DNA from 3 places in the Lysinibacillus sp. NPDC097279 genome. Region 2 is predicted to be linked to each of the others. Evidence: riboswitches for the same ligand, from Rfam matches in the RefSeq annotation. Region 2 holds a riboswitch; each other region holds the start of a gene.
The links. A riboswitch is a leader RNA that binds a small molecule or an ion and turns the genes downstream of it on or off. The one in region 2 is predicted to bind thiamine pyrophosphate.
Positions count from the first base shown of each region.

Region 1: it holds a riboswitch for thiamine pyrophosphate, as region 2 does, so the genes downstream of both, ACIQ1H_RS06575 (ABC transporter substrate-binding protein) here and thiT (energy-coupled thiamine transporter ThiT) in region 2, are expected to answer to the same signal.
Region 3: it holds a riboswitch for thiamine pyrophosphate, as region 2 does, so the genes downstream of both, thiW (energy coupling factor transporter S component ThiW) here and thiT (energy-coupled thiamine transporter ThiT) in region 2, are expected to answer to the same signal.

Region 1 is NZ_JBIWDA010000001.1:1,298,503-1,304,642, forward strand. Features, by position in the region: gene ACIQ1H_RS06555 (TatD family hydrolase) at 1-9, opposite strand, end outside; gene ACIQ1H_RS06560 (ABC transporter ATP-binding protein) at 1-748, opposite strand, end outside; gene ACIQ1H_RS06565 (ABC transporter permease) at 723-1,496, opposite strand; gene ACIQ1H_RS06570 (thiamine-binding protein) at 1,493-1,786, opposite strand; gene ACIQ1H_RS06575 (ABC transporter substrate-binding protein) at 1,787-2,782, opposite strand; TPP riboswitch at 2,979-3,090, opposite strand; gene ACIQ1H_RS06580 (sensor histidine kinase) at 3,421-4,419, opposite strand; gene ACIQ1H_RS06585 (response regulator transcription factor) at 4,416-5,084, opposite strand; gene ACIQ1H_RS06590 (alpha/beta fold hydrolase) at 5,098-6,072, opposite strand.
Region 2 is NZ_JBIWDA010000007.1:107,601-113,740, reverse strand. Features, by position in the region: gene ACIQ1H_RS20450 (polyphosphate kinase 2 family protein) at 1-616, opposite strand, end outside; gene ACIQ1H_RS20445 (hypothetical protein) at 823-1,536, shown strand; gene map (type I methionyl aminopeptidase) at 1,570-2,325, opposite strand; gene thiT (energy-coupled thiamine transporter ThiT) at 2,572-3,132, opposite strand; TPP riboswitch at 3,253-3,360, opposite strand; gene ACIQ1H_RS20430 (magnetosome magnetite crystal formation protein family) at 3,489-3,821, shown strand; gene ACIQ1H_RS20425 (hypothetical protein) at 3,853-3,975, shown strand; gene ACIQ1H_RS20420 (AAA family ATPase) at 4,106-6,140, opposite strand, start outside.
Region 3 is NZ_JBIWDA010000002.1:39,703-45,842, forward strand. Features, by position in the region: gene ACIQ1H_RS10315 (VWA domain-containing protein) at 1-1,910, shown strand, start outside; gene thiW (energy coupling factor transporter S component ThiW) at 1,969-2,460, opposite strand; TPP riboswitch at 2,661-2,768, opposite strand; gene ACIQ1H_RS10325 (MFS transporter) at 2,824-4,020, opposite strand; gene ACIQ1H_RS10330 (ABC transporter substrate-binding protein) at 4,419-5,492, opposite strand; gene ACIQ1H_RS10335 (ABC transporter permease) at 5,489-6,140, opposite strand, start outside.

The DNA of each region.
Region 1 (6,140 bases), on a different contig from region 2:
AATCAACATACGCATCGTCCTTTTCTTCTTTTAAGTAATGGAAAAGTTGTTGTTTTAATTGAGTAAATTGTACACAATGGCGAATTTCTTCAGAGCGTGGTCGTGCAAACGGAACAATGATTTCCTCCTTGATCGTAGCTGGACGTTTTGTTAATACGATAATCCGATCAGCTAAAAATAACGCTTCTTCAATACTATGTGTAACGAACAAAATAGATTTTTTATGTTCCTCCCAAATCGATAACAACCACGCTTGCATTTCTAGTCTTGTAAACTCGTCTAGAGCTGAGAACGGCTCATCTAGGCATAGTATCGGTTTCTCACTGACGATTGCTCGCAGAAAGGATACGCGCTGCTGCATGCCTCCAGATAAAGCATGGGGATATGCATTTTCAAAAGAAGCTAGGCCAACCTTTTCTAACCACTTTCTTGCAATCTCTATATTAGGTCGATGATGTAATTCTTCGACAATCGTGACATTTTCCAAAATTGTCCGCCAAGGTAATAAGCTAGGTTGCTGTGGCATGTAGCCGATGGTGCCTGGTTTTTGCTGAATGTTTTCTCCATTTAACAAAATAGCTCCTTGATTTAAGGGCGATATACCGCCTATTAATTGAAAAAGCGTACTTTTCCCACTACCTGAGGGACCAATGATCGCTACAAATTCGCCCTCCTTTACCGTAAAGGATAGGTTTTTCACTACTTCAAGCGCGCCAAAGGATTTAGAAATGTCTTGAATGTTCAGCATGTGATCCTCTCCCCTTTACAGTAATCTTTTCGACGAAACGTATAACACTAAATAACAATAAACTTAACAAAACTATCGCAAATATCGCCACAAATACACGATCCGTTCGAAACGATGATTGAGCAAGTGTCATATAAACACCAATCCCCTTTTTCGCACCAAGCCATTCCGCGATGACTGCTCCCATCACACTATATGTCGCGGCAATTTTAATACCTGAAAATATAGATGGATAGGCAAATGGCCATTCTAATTTCCAAAACGTTTGACGTTTTGTAGCACCAATCATCGCAAAATAATGCTTAAGTTCTGGTGACGTTTGACGAAAGCCATCCATTGCCGCAATAACGATTGGGAAAAAGCAAACGAGACAAATAATAATTAGCTTTGGTAACAGCCCAAAGCCAAACCAAATAATTAATAATGGCGCTAAAACGAGCACTGGCACATTTTGCGACACAATTAAAATCGGATATAAGAATGCCCGCATTGTATTTGAACGATGTAATAACACCGCAACACTCAAGCCACAAAGCACACCAATAGCAAGACCTATCACAGCAAGCTGTATAGTAGCGAAAACATGGGGAAGAAACGTTTGGTAAGAGTGAATGCCCTCCATCACGATGGCACTCGGCGCTGGCAATAGCCAATGTGGGATTTCAGCAAAACGGATAATGACTTCCCAGATGACTAATAGGAAGGCGATAAAAATAATCGACCTTCCTTTCGTTACTACTTGTTTCATCCTCGATATTTCTCCGTCAATGTCCCCATTGTAATGCCAGTTGGCTGATATAAAATTTTTACTTGTGTAATTACATTAATGGCACCTAAGTCAATCATTTTTTGATTCATCTGTTCAATAATTTGGAGTAAGGTAGACAGTTCTCCCTCCATAGTCGTTTCTAGTGGCTGCACCTCATAGCGCACACCTGCAGCATCGATAATTGCAATTGCCGCATCCACGAAAGGGATGACATCCTCATATTTTTCTGTTTTCGGTATAATTTGAACACTGATTAATGAATTAGCCATTTAATTTGCTCCTTTCGTTGGTAAGAAATCATTTGTAAATGCTTGCTCTGCATTAAATTTTCCTTCTAAGACGTTGTTTTTCGTCATCCATTCCGCATAGTTTTCCCAAACTGCTAATTTTTGTTCGCCCCATTGCGCTGCATCATCTTGATATTTGTTTGCTAGCCATTCTTGACTTTTATGCACAAGTGCTTTATCTAAGTCAGGTACCGCTTCAAGTAAAATATCAGCCGCTTCATTAGGTTGCTCAATGGCATACTCATAGCCTTTTGTCGTTGCAGCTACAAATGCCTTTACCACATCAGGATTATCCTTAATCATCTTTTCATTCGTAGCTAAAACAGGTGTATAATAATCAAGTTGCTCACTATAGTCTGTTAAATACTGCATATTTAATGTTTCCCCACGTAGCTCCGCCTCAATACCTGTCCACGCATAATAGATCCAGGCAAAATCAATATCCTTTTGCATCATGGTGAAAAAGTCTAAATCTCCTGCATTAACAATATCTAATTTTTTGATATCCGCCTGTTCTTTTTGCATAAGTGATTGTAAAACAGCTTGTTCTATTGGGCTTCCCCAGCCACCATACGTTTTTCCTTCATAGTCCTTTGGAGATGTAATGCCCTTTGAAGCAATCGAAGCAAAGCCAGATGTATTATGCTGAATAATTGCGGCAATTGATACAAGTGGTACACCCTGTACACGTGCTTGCGTAATACCTTCCTGATAGCTTACGCCAAACTGTGCTTTGCCTGATGCAACTAGCTGATCAGCACCAGCATCACCAGGTAAAATAATGTCCACGTCTAAGCCTTGCTCCTCAAAGTAGCCCAGCTTTTTCGCCACATACAGTCCTGTATGATTTGTATTAGGTGTCCAGTCTAGTACAACGGATACCTTTTTTAATGAGTTTGTTTCCTCTTTGTCCTCTTTTTCGCTACAACCAACTAATGTTACTAATGCAGCAATAAGAACGAAAAACCACTTTTTCATGCTGTGTCCTCCAAGTCTAGTAGTTTGAAAGTGTTCATGATTGAATGTTTACACCAGAAAAAAAGGTATTCTAAGGCCATTTGCAGTGCTTATGATTGATTACTCCTCGTTTTAGGTGGAATAATGAATCCTAAACAAAAAACGCCTGGGAGTTATCCCAGACGTTTGCAAACGGTATCAAAAAATAGTAAATGATTATTTTTGAATAGATGTTCCCTACGCTGGTACGAGCCAAATCAGGTTCAAAGGGTCAGCATCTAAACGGACGCAATCTCAGCTGGCAACTTCCAGCCCCCCTACATTCTTAACTTATGAACTTTTCGTTGATTATTATACCCATATGTATCGTAAAATGACAAGCTAGTAATTTTCGTAGTTGAAAAAAATGAGCTTTTACAAGACTATACTAGTAATCTGCGACATGACTTTTGCAAATAGAAAAGGTTTTAAGCATGGCGTTTGGAGTAGCAGACTATGCTGTATGGTATTTTGGGACAAATATCACTTCCGAAAAAACAATCGAAAAATGTGTAAACAAAAGCACCCAATTCCATGTATGATTTATGCATTTACCCCGTTAAACATAAAGTTGATCTCAAATACAATTTTGGGAGGCTTTTAATTTGCTGGTGTTGCCATTACAAAAAGTTTGAATGTTGCGCATAACTTATCGTAACTTGAGTACCTTTTTCGTTAGATTGGATTGTACTCTGTAGTTCAAGCATTCGGCAAATATCTTCGATGATTCGTAGGCCAGTGCCCTTTTCCACCACATTAAACCCAACCCCATTATCTTTAAATATAATTACGTTTTTTTGCAAAGTGATTTCCAAAGTATCGCATGCTGCATGACGCAAAATATTTTGGAAGATATTATCAAATAATCTGTGCAACCAAATTTCATTACTCTTCCAATGGAATTTCGTTGGAGAATCGTTTAACACAATAGAGATTTGATTGATTTTATATAAAAAATTCCACTTTAAAATGATGGTATGGATAAGTTTTGGAACGTCGACTTTTTCCATGATTATATAGGAATTATCAACACGAGATAAGCGCTCAAAGTCATATTCATTGGATAATTTCGAAATATAGTTTATTTGTTCGTTTAGAGAATTGAAAATATCCTGATGTTGTGAAAAATCATTTTCGATTGTGTAAAGTTGTAAGCGCATAGCTGTTAAAGGTGTATTAATATCATGGCGCAACTGCGTTAAAAGTTCTAGTTTCATTTGCTCTTGTTGCATTATTTCAATTTCCTTCGATATCGTACGGTCAATGAGCAGGTTTACTGCATTAGTTAAATCCCCTAATTCATCATTTCTAGAGTAAGAGATCTTTTGAAGTCTCTTCTTGTCATTACTCGCCAACTCCATAATGGTTTGGTTTAATTCATTTATTCGTTTAATTAATGAATTAATGGATTTGGAAAATAATATAGCCAAAGTAAAAAAGCTGACGAGAAATAAACCTAGCATTATTGGATAGGCTTTTGACTCAAAAAACTGGGTTTCTGTATCATTTGAAAAATAATTGTAAATTACCGTTACAATAACATTAATCACTACAATAGAAAGAGGAACACTGAATATAACCGATAATAGCAATAGTTGATATTTCTTTTTTAGTTTCATTGTTTAACACGGGTATTCATACGATACCCTTCTCCATATACATTTTGAATAATCACACCATCTGTATCGGCAATCTTGTTGCGGAGCTTTTTAATATACACATTAATTAAATTGGGATTACGATCTTCTAGCTGCCAAAGGTAATCAATGAATTGTTCTTTAGATAAAATAAAATCTGCGTTTTCATAAAGGTAAAAGAATATTTTCTTTTCAATGGCTGTAAATTCGACTTCTTTATTATTTTGATTATTAACAACACGCTTATGAGTAACATCTATGGATAAATGCTGTATTTGTTTGTGAATTCCGTAAGAAGCAGCTAATCTATTTTTTATGCGTATTAATAATTCCCTCGGATCAAATGGCTTCACCATGTAATCTTCTCCAATTTCAAGCCCTCTTAATTTACTATCAATATCACTTCTAGCCGTTAAAAATATGATAGGAATATTATGCCCTAACTGATTAATTCGCATAGAAATATGATACCCGTCCTCGCCTGGTAGCATAATATCCATAATAACAATGTCCACTTGCTTAATAACGGTATATAAAGAAGTACCATTTTTTAACCAGATTACTTTATAACCTTCTTTTTGAAGTATATTCTCCAATAAACTTCCAATCATTTCATCATCTTCTACAAGTAAAATTGAAAACAACATTTTCGTATATTCCTCACTTTTTTTCAACCTTCTCTTGCAAGAACTTTTGCGTTTCTTCATAGATTTCAGTTGAATGGTACAAGTAAATACTATGCTTACTTTTTATTTGAATAACATTTGAAACGTCTAACTTCTTTACAAAATCCTGATAATCTTTTAGTGATGCTTTCGCCGCTTCAGAATTTTTATCAAGGTAAGCATCAATCAATAAAATAGGTGTTGTTTTTGGAATAGGTAATGCGGTCGACTTTTTGCTATTAGTTACGGAATGTAGCATTTCTTGTTCCATATCATGGTTGATTCCCTGTTTATTTGATATTGCCTTAAATATAGTTTTTTCTTGTGAAGTCAAAAAATCTTTCTCTAAGACGGCTTCGTTATAGGCTAAAAACGGAAACAATCTTTGAAATCCTAATGCACTTAATATAGTTCCTGCCTTCATAAAAGCCTTTTCTACGAAACTTACAGGATGTTTTATATATTGAGAAGGTAAACCGATATCTAACGCCACAATCGCTTTCACTTCTTTCGGATATTTCTGCGCCCAATAGATAGCTTCGATTCCTGAAATAGAGTGTGGTACTAATATATAAGGGGGCTTATTGCCGCTTTTAATTAGTGCTTCCCTCGTTTGTTCTACTATTACATCGATATCTCGATCGTCGTTAAATACATCACTATACCCATATCCTGCTCTTTCCACAACGGCAATTTTATTTTCTTTTGAGAAATGACGATACAAGCTTTTTAATTCATACATAGGTGCTGCTACTGCTGAGCCAGCCATAAATACAAATGTCTCTGCGCCCTGACCTTCTGAAAAAATGTTAAGCTTCTTCCCGTTAAAATCGATTAGTTTACCTGTATTATTCTCTAATAACGATGTCTCTTTATTCTCTTTGAACTTATGGAAGCTAAATACAGAGCCGATAAGCACAATCAATATTGTGAAGAAGCTTATCAAAAACCACTTTATCATTTTTTTCATTTTCTACTTCCCCCTTTCAATTATTAATACAAGGTTAAAGTAGAAAAATATAATTCTTATAAACTTTT
Region 2 (6,140 bases):
TCTTATCTGTTTTAGCAAACATCTCATTTGCCGCTTCTATATACTCAGGAGATTTCTCACGATTTCTCCAGTCTTCATCCGTTAACTTCCATGATTTATATGGATCCTGCGCGCGCTCATTAAAACGCTTCAACTGCTCTTCATCTGATACATGTAACCAAAACTTAATAATAATGTAGTCTCCTGCAGTTAAAATCTTTTCAAAGTTGTTAATCTCTTCATATGCACGAGACCATTCATCCTTAGTTGCAAATCCTTCAATACGCTCTACTAGCACTCGTCCATACCAAGAACGGTCGAATATAGCGATTTGTCCATGCTGCGGTAACTTTCTCCAAAAGCGTTGCAAGTAGTTATAGCGTAGTTCATGAGGCTGTGGAGCTGAAATTGGATGGACTATATAACCTCTTGGGTCTACACGTTCAATCAGACGTTTAATAGCACCACCCTTACCCGCTGCATCCATTCCTTCAAATACTAGAATAAGTCCGATTTTATTGTTTAGTAAAAATTGCTGTGCATTTAACATTTCATATTGAAGTACTTTTAATTTCTTTTTATACAGTTTTTTGTCTAGTTCAATCGATAGGTCAAGATTTTTAAGATTTTGGGCCATAAAAATTTCACTCCTTCAAATTGGTTATTTCTATTGTACTAAAGAAATATTTGGATGCATATTCAAATGGTAAATTGTAGTTTTTTTAAAGCAAATTCATTGATACATTGTAAGGGTTTTCCGCTATAATGAAATAGATATTATGTGACAGTCATATACTTATTTGTCTTTTCCCTATACAATTTAACACGAAGGGAGAGGAAGCCTTGCCTAAGATTATTTTAATGACAATAACCTTTATTGTCTCACTCATCCTAACCTTTTCATCCTATTTTATAAAAATAAATGGTCAATCTTCGTTAGAAATCTCAAATCGTTTTCCCGTAATGTTTGCACCTATTAATATTAGTTATATGATATGGATATTAATTTACATTTTGCTTGCTTATTGGTTAGTTATGAATTTTCAAAAGACATCTATTAAACAGACTGTTCTCTTTAGCAATGTTTGCATATTACAGGCGCTCTCTATTTTATTTTGGCATTATGAATTATTCATAGTCTTTATTTGCTGCTCCGTCATATTAGTATTGTACTTATTTTTACTTTATAGTACTTATCCGTATACAAATAATACTTTATCTGGCCGACTACCCATATCACTTTATTTTGCCTGGTCTACATTTATCATGATGACAAATGCAAGTTTTACATTAACATCTTATGGATGGCATGGTTTTGGACTTAGCAATCCACTTTGGGCAGTTATTTTACTGTCAATCAGTGTAGCTATCGCCTTACATATTCGTTACCATTATTACGACATTGTCTATCCTAGCGTGTTTATTTGGGCATTTATTGGTATTGCGCTCCATAATCATCTTGATGAATTACTCGTGACGACAGCGGCATTATTTTTATGTGGTGTCCTAATTGTTGGTATCCTATTTGTTAAAAAAAAAGCAGCTTACCGAAAATAAGTCGGTAAGCTGCTTTTTCATCTAGCCTTTATTTTAGGCTTCATCTAACGAAGTTAAAATGATTGGTTTGTCTTTTGTAACAATAATAGAATGCTCAATTTGGGCAACTAATGATTTGTCAGGTGTAACAAATGTCCAGCCATCACCAGCTTCAACAATATGTTCTGCCTTCGCTGAAATAAACGGCTCAACAGCTAGCACCATTCCTTCTTTCATAATTGTTGAATCCCAAGCATCGTAATAATTTAAAATATGGTTTGGCTCATCATGCAATGAACGCCCTAAACCATGACCTGTTAAATTCATAATGACAGTTAAATCGTTTGCATAAGCTTCACGCTCAACAGCTTTCCCAATTTGGTTTAATTTAGAACCAGCTTTTACTTTTGTCATAGCGCGGTCAAAGGCACTTTTTGCTACGCGGCAAAGTTTTTCCTTATCTTCGTACCCTTCACCTACTACAAATGAAATACCTGTATCTGCAAAATAGCCATTTAAAGAACCTGATACGTCAATATTGACAATATCCCCTTCTTTAATAACTCGTTGTCCTGGAATACCATGGGCAACTTCTTCATTCACACTAATACATGTGTATCCTGGGAAATCATATTCACCTTTAGGACCAGAAATAGCTCCTGCTTCAGCAAACATACGGCCTGCAATTTCATCTAATTCAAGTGTTGTCACACCAGGTTTTGTAGCTGCTTTCATTGCCTCACGAATTTCTGCACAAATGCGACCGATTTTTTTAAAGGCTTCAATTTCTTCTTGCGTTTTTACAATCATTTATAACGTCCCTTTCATCTAATATCTATTCATTAATATAACATAACTTTATATGTCCATAACGCCAAACGCTTTAATTATTCTATGCTAACATTATTTCATAAGTACCAGACAAGTAAAAAACAGACCCTTTTAGAAGTTCTGGTACTAACAATAACGACCCAATTGTCTTGAATTATAAAAAAAAATAGCACACTAAGTTACACTTAGCATACTATTTTCACTTTTGGGACAGTCTTATCGTGTTTATGATTTTCGTTGCATTAATTGGGGTGCAGCTGTAAATAATATCACACCAACGATCGCTGTTAATATTGTTGCTGGAAGCATGTATGTTCCATTGTATATGATTGAATAAATCCATGCGTTTTGCTCGCCTGCATATTCTGCAAAAAATACAGCCCCTGCAATTGTATGGGCTAAATAACGTAGGAAACCTGCTAATACGGTACCGATTACAATGTAAAGGGCCATTTTCTTTTTGTTTAAGGCGGCTGTCGCTTTAAATATAGGTCCACGTACTACTGCCGCTAAACCAACGACCGTAAATGCTACTCCGTAATCTAGCAAGCCTTGTAGCCAATGCACAATATAAGCGCCAAACATCGTTTGCATAACTCCAATTAGTAAACCTGTTGTTAGTCCAGCTAAGAGCCCCCAACGTAATGCCATTAAGATGATTGGTATCATTACTAGACTTACGGAGCCACCTTGCGCCCATACTTTAAAGGAAACTTGATCGAGTACAAGTCCTAGCGCTGCGAAAATTGCAATTTCCATCAGCATGAGTAATCTTTTTTTGTCCATTTTATTATTCTCTCCTTTGTTCCGATGTAGGATACAAGAGCAGGAATAGAAATCTTTTTGATATGCATGTCAACTGGCATAAAAAAACGATGCCAGGACAGAGCCTCACATCGTAAAAGTGTCGGTTTCTATCCACATCCCTACGCAAGCGTTAACTTACAGGTTCGAAGAGTAAAGGCATTACGTGCCCAGTCTCAGCTGACATCATCAGCTCCCCTTGTGGTCGTTACATCTTATTATTTTGTTGAACATCCTCATTGTACGTAAACCCTTTTACAATTACAACCTTTTCCACATTAATTTTTTTGAAACTTTCGTGTTTTCTATGCGTAAATAATTTAAAAGGAGGGACTACTATGGAGAATCAAAAAATTTTATCTGCCTTTAGTTATCTCAGTATTTTTTTTGCACCATTTATCGTTCCAGTAATCGTTTATTTTGTATCAAAAGATAGTGATGTCAAGAGACATTCCATTAGAGCACTTATATCTCACTTAATACCATTTATCTTTGGTATCATTTTCTTTATCGTCTTTGTATTTTCTACAATATCATTGAACACGTTTGATCCTTCTTCTAATGGGAATACATTTATTATCATATGGTTTGTATCTTTTGGTATTTATTTACTCGTTTCATTAGGCATTGTCATTTGGAATATTGTTCAAGCTGTACGAGTTATTCGTTAAAAATTTTTAGTATGAAGGAGCTGTCGTATTCATGAAAGTATCGAAGGTAGTTAAAACTGCAATAAAATTAGCGCCCATCGTTATTCCGATTGTCAAAAAAGTGGTCGCAGCAAAAAAAGGAACAACACCTAACGTAACGACACACAAAAAATAATAGCCAATGGGCTCCTATAACGTAAAAACCCACATCGCTTTCCAGCAGGCTCAATGTAAGCCGCAGGAGTCTTCGTGGGTTTTACTATGTTATCTATAAATTGTTTGAGAATTGTTTGTGTGCCTGGCACTTATTTTACTTCAAAATGGGTTGTGCTATGTCCGCTCAACGTTTTTTCGACGTGTAATACTGCAGGCATTGCAGCTTTCAACTCAGCTACATGTGAAATAACGCCAATCATTCTTCCAGAGTCTTGTAAATCAATTAGCGTGTCAATCGCTTTATTTAACGCTTCCTCATCTAATGAACCGAAGCCCTCATCGATAAACATTGTTTCGATACGAATATTACCTTGGAAGCTTTGAATTACATCCGCCATACCTAATGCAAGACTTAATGATGCATTAAACTTCTCCCCACCTGATAATGTTTTAACATCTCTTAATTGGTCTGTGTACGCATCATAGACATCCAAGCCAAGCCCACTTTGCTTCGCATGCTTCTCTAATCGATCTGAACGGCGCAATTCAAACTGTCCATTCGATAAGTGGAATAATCGGATATTTGCTGCTGCAGTGATTTTATCTAAATAATTAATTTGAATATATCGCTCAAAGGAAAGTTTTTTCGGATTTTGGCCATTCAACACTGTGTAAAGCTCTTTTACACGTCCTGCCTCTTGTTCAAGTACACGTATTTCCTTTGCAGTATCCTCAACTTTAACAATAAAATCAGCACATGCCTTTGCATAGCTTTGCGTCTGTTGCAAAGTTTTAAATGCTTCCTCATATGTGGCACGGAGCATCTCAAGCTTTTCCTCTAATTCCTCTAGATTTTGCTTTTCTTTTCCTTCAAGATGCTTTGCCCCATCTGCAATTTGTTGCTGTAAGGAATGTGATTGTAAGGCATAATCACGACATGCTTTCCGTAAGTCTTCGATTTCACTATCACTTCGCTTTGCAGCAGCGTATTCTTCATAGGCTGCAAACCCCACATCTTTCATGCTTACTAAAAACTGTTCACGCTTCTCATTCAGTTTATTTAGCAATTCCTCATAGGCTGTTTTTGCAAGTTCTTCTGTCATAGAAGCCTTATTTGTTGCTTCCTTAGTCGCCTGTAAATTTTGCTGAATCGCGTTCCAAGCTGACTGTAACGCCATTTTTTGCGAACCTACATCTGCAATCATTTGTTTTAACGCTTGTAATGACTGTATGTGTTTCGGAATTTGCTTTTGCTGTTCTTCTACAATCGCTTGCTGTTTTATTAACTCTTTCGACTGCTCTGCAAAATGTTGCTCTAATTGTAGTTGTTTTTGTTGTAGCTGTTCATTTTTTTCGTGTTGTCCCTTTTGCTTAGTTCGTGCGACAGACAGTTGATCCTTCACTATTTTTAAAACTGTAACTTGTTGTTCAATAAAATGTAAAGAAGATGTCAGCTCTAATCGATTATCTATTGAAATATGATAAGCATCTAATTGCTCTGTTGCCTCTTGAAGCAGTTGTTTAGTTGTTTTTAGCGTTGCATCTTGCTCCAAATATTTACGCTCCATTGTATTGGTCATCACTCGTAAAGATTCTAGCTCTGCTTCATCTACTACTTCTAACGGCTCTCTATGTGTGAGTTGATGTGTTGTACTACCGCAAACAGGGCATGGATCTCCGTCCTTCAACTTAGCTGCTAATATGCTAGCCTGCCCCGTAATCCATTGTTGCTCTTTTGTTTGAAGCGCATGCTTACTTTCTAGGTATTGCTCATGGGCATTATTCATAGCTCGCTCAGCTTCCTTACACGCTCGCTCATATTTTTCAATTTGAGCTAATAGTGTTACTTGCTCTTTAAGTATAGGAAGCTGTTCTAAATAGCCTGCATAAGGTTCCATCTGCTTTTCATATTGCTCAATTGTTGCAGTTAATTGCCGAACTAGCATCTGTTCTTTTTCTAAAATAGCAAGATTATCAGCTACTGCACGTTTTGAACTTTCAACAAGCTGTTCAATTATCCCCAAATTTTGCTGAGTACTTTCAAATGCTTCAAATTTCGGCACCAACGCTAGTAGCTCTATTTCCTGTTGCAATATGTGCTGACGCTCTGGCTCTTTTGCTTCTTCCTCTGTATACAATTGTTGCACTTTCTTTAGCTGTTCTACTGCATCGTGATGATTAATT
Region 3 (6,140 bases), on a different contig from region 2:
AACTATTACTGTACGAAAATGATGAACTCATTCATCGCGAGTCGGTGGAACTTGCAAAAGGTTCAAATGTTTTCACATATAAACATACGGCAACTGCAGAGGGGCTTGTAAAATATGAGGCACAGGTGCAAGTTGGACAGGATGCTATTTTTGAAAATAATAAATTAACAAGTATTACAATGGTGCAAAGCGAGCCACATTTACTTATTGTTAACGGCTACGATACGGCATCACCTATTGCTGTAGCGCTAGGGATGAATTCAATTTCCTATGATGTGATAAATGCAGCAAGCTTGCCAAATGAACTTTCTAGCTATTTGCAATATAACGCTATTATTTTTGATAATGTACCAGGCCACTTAGTTGGTGAAGCGAAGATGAGTGTTATTGAGCAGGCGGTTAAAAACTTCGGTGTTGGCTTTACAATGGTCGGTGGTGAAAATAGCTTTGGCTTGGGTGGCTATTTCAAAACGCCGATTGAAACATTGTTACCTGTTGAAATGGAGATAAAAGGTAAAGAGCAATTACCATCGCTAGGACTTGTCATCGTACTGGACCGTTCAGGAAGTATGTATGGCTCAAAATTAGAGCTAGCGAAAGAAGCAGCCGCACGATCAGTGGAAATGTTACGTGATGAGGATACGCTCGGGTTTATTGCCTTCGATGATCGCCCTTGGGAAATCATCGAAACGGCCCCCCTTGGTAATAAAGAGGAAGCAGTCGATACGATTTTATCAGTGACGCCTGGTGGGGGTACGGAAATATATAGCTCCCTTTCAGCAGCATATGATAGTTTGGCAGATTTAAAATTGCAGAGAAAGCATATTATTTTACTAACAGATGGACAGTCGCAATCAGGCAATTATGAGGATTTAATTGAAAATGGGAAGGAACAAGGGATTACACTTTCTACAGTGGCGATTGGACAAGATGCAGATGGCAACTTACTTCAGTCATTAAGTGAAATGGGTAGTGGTCGTTTCTATGATGTTATTGATGAACAAACAATTCCCTCAATTTTATCCCGTGAAACAGCGATGATTTCCCGTACTTATATAGAGGACAATCCGTTTTATCCTACAATTTATAATGCAACTGGATGGAATACACTTTTTGCAAAGGGTGTGCCACAAATGAATGCATATATTGGCACGACGGCAAAGCAGGGAGCTGCTGTGATAGCTGAAAGTGAGAAGGAAGACCCTGTATTGGCCCTATGGCAATATGGGCTTGGTAAAACATTCGCTTTCACATCAGATTCGACAGGGAAATGGGCTGGTGACTGGGCAAGATGGCAGGAATGGGGATCATTTTGGCAAACAATCATTTCGCAAATGCTACCAAGCTATAATGATGTGGCCTATGATGTACGACTCGATACAGATGGCTCATTTCTCATCACTGATCCGACAAATGAAGCAGCATTTTTAGATATCGTCGCTGTCGATGAAGCGGGTGAGGAGCTTGATTTACAGCTTGAAACGATTTCCGCATCGCAAGTACGGGCAGTTGTGCAAGCGAAACCAGGATTGATTTTTTTCCGTATTGCTGACGAAGATCAGGCTATTTACCAGGCTGGTCTAAGCGTACCGTACAGTGCAGAATATGAATTACGTCCTGTGAATGAAACACTTGTCGAGCAACTAACGAAGCAAACGGGTGGCTCTGTCTTGAAAGAACCACAAGACGTGTTCCGTAATTTCACCAACAAAGGAGCAGAGCGCCAAAATATTGCAACATGGTTACTATTAACGGGGATGCTATTATTCTTCGTAGATATTACGATTCGACGCTTTGGTTGGAGCTTTATAACAAGGCATAAGAAAGAAAAGCCTGTTGAAGAAGCGACTGTCCAGTCAGAGGATACGAATGTTGCACAGTTATTAAAAGGAATGAAAAAACGCTCATAAATAAAAAACGATGGCACATTGAAAAACGCATGTGTCATCGTTTTTTTTATAAACATAGCTATTTCGCAATAAGAAAATGGGGCGCAGTTTTCCGTAGACTGCTAGCCATCATCATGCCAAGAAAGGCTCCGATTAAACTTGATGTAAAAAATGCAGGCATAAAAAATAATGCACCGACAGACGTTCCCATAAATAATTGCGCATATGGAACAGCGACTAATGAGGCAAGAATACCTGTGCCAAATACTTCACCAGCACCAGCAAGCCAATTGCTGCGACTGTATTTATAAGCAAAGGCCGCACATGCCGCACCGATGACGCTTCCAGGAATCGCTAAAAGGGAGCCTGTGCCTGTTAAGATACGAATCAATGCTGTAACGATAGCAACGACGATAGAAGGCATAGGACCTAATAGAATGGCACAGATGACGTTGATCGCATGTTGTACAGGATAGGCACGTGCAATGCCAGTTGGAATGGAGACAAAAATAGAGCCTGCTACTGCAATAGCGACTAATAAAGCCATAGTAGTTAGTTTTCGAATAGACATGATAGTTACTCCTTTTAGTTTTGTGCGATGAATCGCCGATAGAACTCAGTGAATCGCCGATAAAATGTGAGAAATCGCCGATAAAACCGTACAAATCGCCGAGAGACCTCACAAAATCGCCGATAGCACTGCCTGATGAATACAAAAAAGCCGCTTCCTAGTAACGAAAGGAAGCGGCCTTGCATTTTTAAATTACACAAAAGCAAGTGTCGCCACTTCCCTCCGCTAGTGTGAACTAGATCAGGTTCAAAGGGTCCGTATATGAACATATACGTCTCAGCCTTGTAAAGACTCCCCTAGTGGTGTTAAACGATTTAATTTTTCGATAATAAATGTACCATATTTGAAATAATTGTCAATGGACTAATTTGAATCAGGATGCATAAGATGTGGAGCCTTTTTTACGGTCCAAATGAGCGCTAGTAAGAAGCATGTCATTAAAATAATCGACCCGAATATATACGGACTGTTCATATCCCAGTCAAATAAAAGACCCGCAAGTGCAGGACCAATCATATTTCCAAGACTCATATAGGCATTGGTAAGTCCAGCGGCTAAACCTTGCTCATTGCCAGCAAGCTTAGAAATCAGTGTGTTGACTGCTGGACGTATAAGTGTTGTTGCCGTAGAGAAAATTGTTGCGACAACTAAAATTAATGCGAAGCCAGAAACAAATAATATGAGGAAGATTGCTACAGCAGCAATAAATAAATTGACTAATACAACTTTCATTTCCCCATAGCGCTTAAAGAGTGGTGTGATAATGAACATTTGCACAATAACACCGAATGCGCCACCTACAGTTAAGATGATTGCAATATCTGGAGGTGTATAGTTAAATTTCTCAGTTACAAATAATGATAATGTCGTTTGGAAATTGGCGATTCCGAACGAAAACACTAGCATAATAATAAGCATGACAAAGTAAGGCATTTGGACTGAACGCGCCATCTGCTTCGCAAGATTTTCTTGCTTTTGTGCTTTTTGAGCAGCAGTTGGTTTTGTAGAAGGTAATAACACCAACGAAAGGATAGAGGCTATAATAGCCGCTCCTCCAGCCATAAAGAATGGGAAATGCAAACTAACTTTAGAGAGGAACCCGCCAATACCTGGTCCAATCATAAAACCAAGAGACATAGCAGCACCTAACATGCCCATCCCTTTACCTCGTTCTTCATACGTTGTGATATCTGCTACAAATGCCATAATTGGAGGTGCTATAAAGGCAGAACCTAATCCTCCTAAGAAACGAGCAACAAAAAGCATCCACACATCTGTAGATAGCCCAAATGAAATTTGCCCAATACCAGTTACAATCAGACCAAAAACAATCAAATTTTTTCGACCATATCGATCCGAAAGATTCCCAGCAATTGGAGAAAATATAAACTGTGCAAAGGCGAACGTTGCAATTAACATGCCAAGAACTTGTCCTGCAGCACCAAATATGTGTAAGTACTTTGGCATGACAGGAATAATAATTCCGATACTCCCCATTGCGATAAACATATTAAACATTAAAATGTACAAAGCCGCCTTGTTTGACTTCTGCTGGGTCATCGTATACCCCCCTTTTTTCTATTGAAACATTCCTACAGTCTATCATAAAGAAATATTGCTTGGCTATCAGATTATAGTCGTAGGTGAATGACTTGGTTAGCGGAACGAAGACATTGTTTTTCCTTAGAATAATACTGTTAATTTCCGCTACTTGCGGTCTCTTTCCATGGGCACTGTAAGCCGCAACCATTTCGGTGCGCGTGGCCTGTTGCTTCGTACATGTTGTGTGTTACCGCAGGAGTCGCTGCCCGCCGCTCCAATCAACTGAACACATCGAAAGTGAAATTCTATATTAGAACGATTAAAAGAAAAAATGACAAAAGACATCAAATATTTAACTCTTGATGTCTTTTGTCGACTTTTTGAGAGAGAAAAATATTGTTTTTTCTCTTTAGTATTTATCGAATACTCATTTTAAATTCTAAAAACAATTCATTATATTTTCCTAAATAATCTGGGCCAAGGTTTTTATATACTTCTAATGTTTTACGTTGCTCCTCGGAAGGGTAGAAGCGCTCGTCAGCTACAACTTCTTTATCCATTAATTTTGTCGCTGCAATATTAGGAGTAGAGTAGCCTACATAATCCGCATTTTGAGCACCAGATTCCGCTTTTAACATAAAGTTAATAAAAGCATGTGCACCATCAACATTTTTCGAAGTTTTTGGGATAACCATATTGTCAAACCACAAGTTCGAGCCTTCCTCTGGAACAGCGAAGTCTAAATCTTCATTTTCGAATAACATATCTGCTGCTTGACCAGACCAAGTGAGGGCGACAGCCGCTTCATTATTAATCATCAAAGGTGTAATCTCATCACCGATGATTGCTTTCACATTTGGAGCGAGTGTAATTAGCTTATTTGTAGCCTGACGTAATTCTTGATTATTTAACGAGTTAAGAGAATGACCAAGACTATTTAAGCCCATGCCAATAACTTCACGTGCACCGTCTACTAAAAAGACTTTACGTTTTAACGAGGGATCCCATAAATCTTCCCAAGAAGAGAAATCTAAGTCACCGACTAAATCTGGATTATAAACAATACCTACTGTGCCCCAGAAATAAGGAACAGAGTATTCATTGTTATCATCAAATGGTAAATCGAGAAAATACGGATCGATATTTTTAAAATTAGGTATTTTCGTTTTATCTAAAGGAAGGAGTAGGTTTTCCTCCTTCATTTTTTCAATCATGTATTCAGACGGCACGGCAATATCGTAAGCTGTACCACCTTGTTTAATTTTCGTCATCATAGCCTCATTTGAGTCAAATGTTTCGTAAATAACATGGATACCCGTTTCTTTTTCGAATTGCTTTAGCAAATCAGGGTCGATATATTCTCCCCAGTTAAAAATAGTTAATGTATCTTTACCACTTTTACCACCGTTCGCACTCATGGCATCAGCAGCGTACATTAAAAGGGCGGACACGACAAGAATGGCAATGGTTGCTTGAATTAAATTTTTCATCGATGTCCCTCCGTTCTTTTATTTGTACGGCTTGTAAAGAAATAGTAGCCAACTACAACTAATATCGTTACGAAGAATACTAAACCAGAAATTGCGTTAACCGTTAACGAAATACCTGCACGTGCCATCGAGTAAATTTCAACAGATAATGTACTAAAGCCATTTCCTGTTACGAAAAATGTTACGGCAAAGTCATCCAATGAATAAGTTAAAGCGAGAAAGAAACCTGCAAAAATACCAGGCTGAATATATGGTAAAATAACGCGCATCATGACATCTTTTTTTGTAGCACCAAGATCTAAAGCTGCATCAATTAACGACTTATTCATCTCAAGCAACTTCGGTAAAACCATAAGGACTACAATAGGAACACTAAACGCTACATGGGCTAATAATACTGAAGCAAAGCCTAGTTTAATGCCAACCATTGTAAATAATATTAAAAAGCTTGCACCGATAATAACATCTGGACTAACGATTAACACATTATTTAAGGAAAGTAGGGTATTGCGCATTTTCGAATCCTTTACTGTCACAATACCGATTGCGCCTAATGTGCCAATAATTGTTGAAATAAGGGCAGAAAGCAATGCAACAATTACCGTGTTAATTAAAATCACGAGTAGTCTTGAATCCTCAAAAACGGCC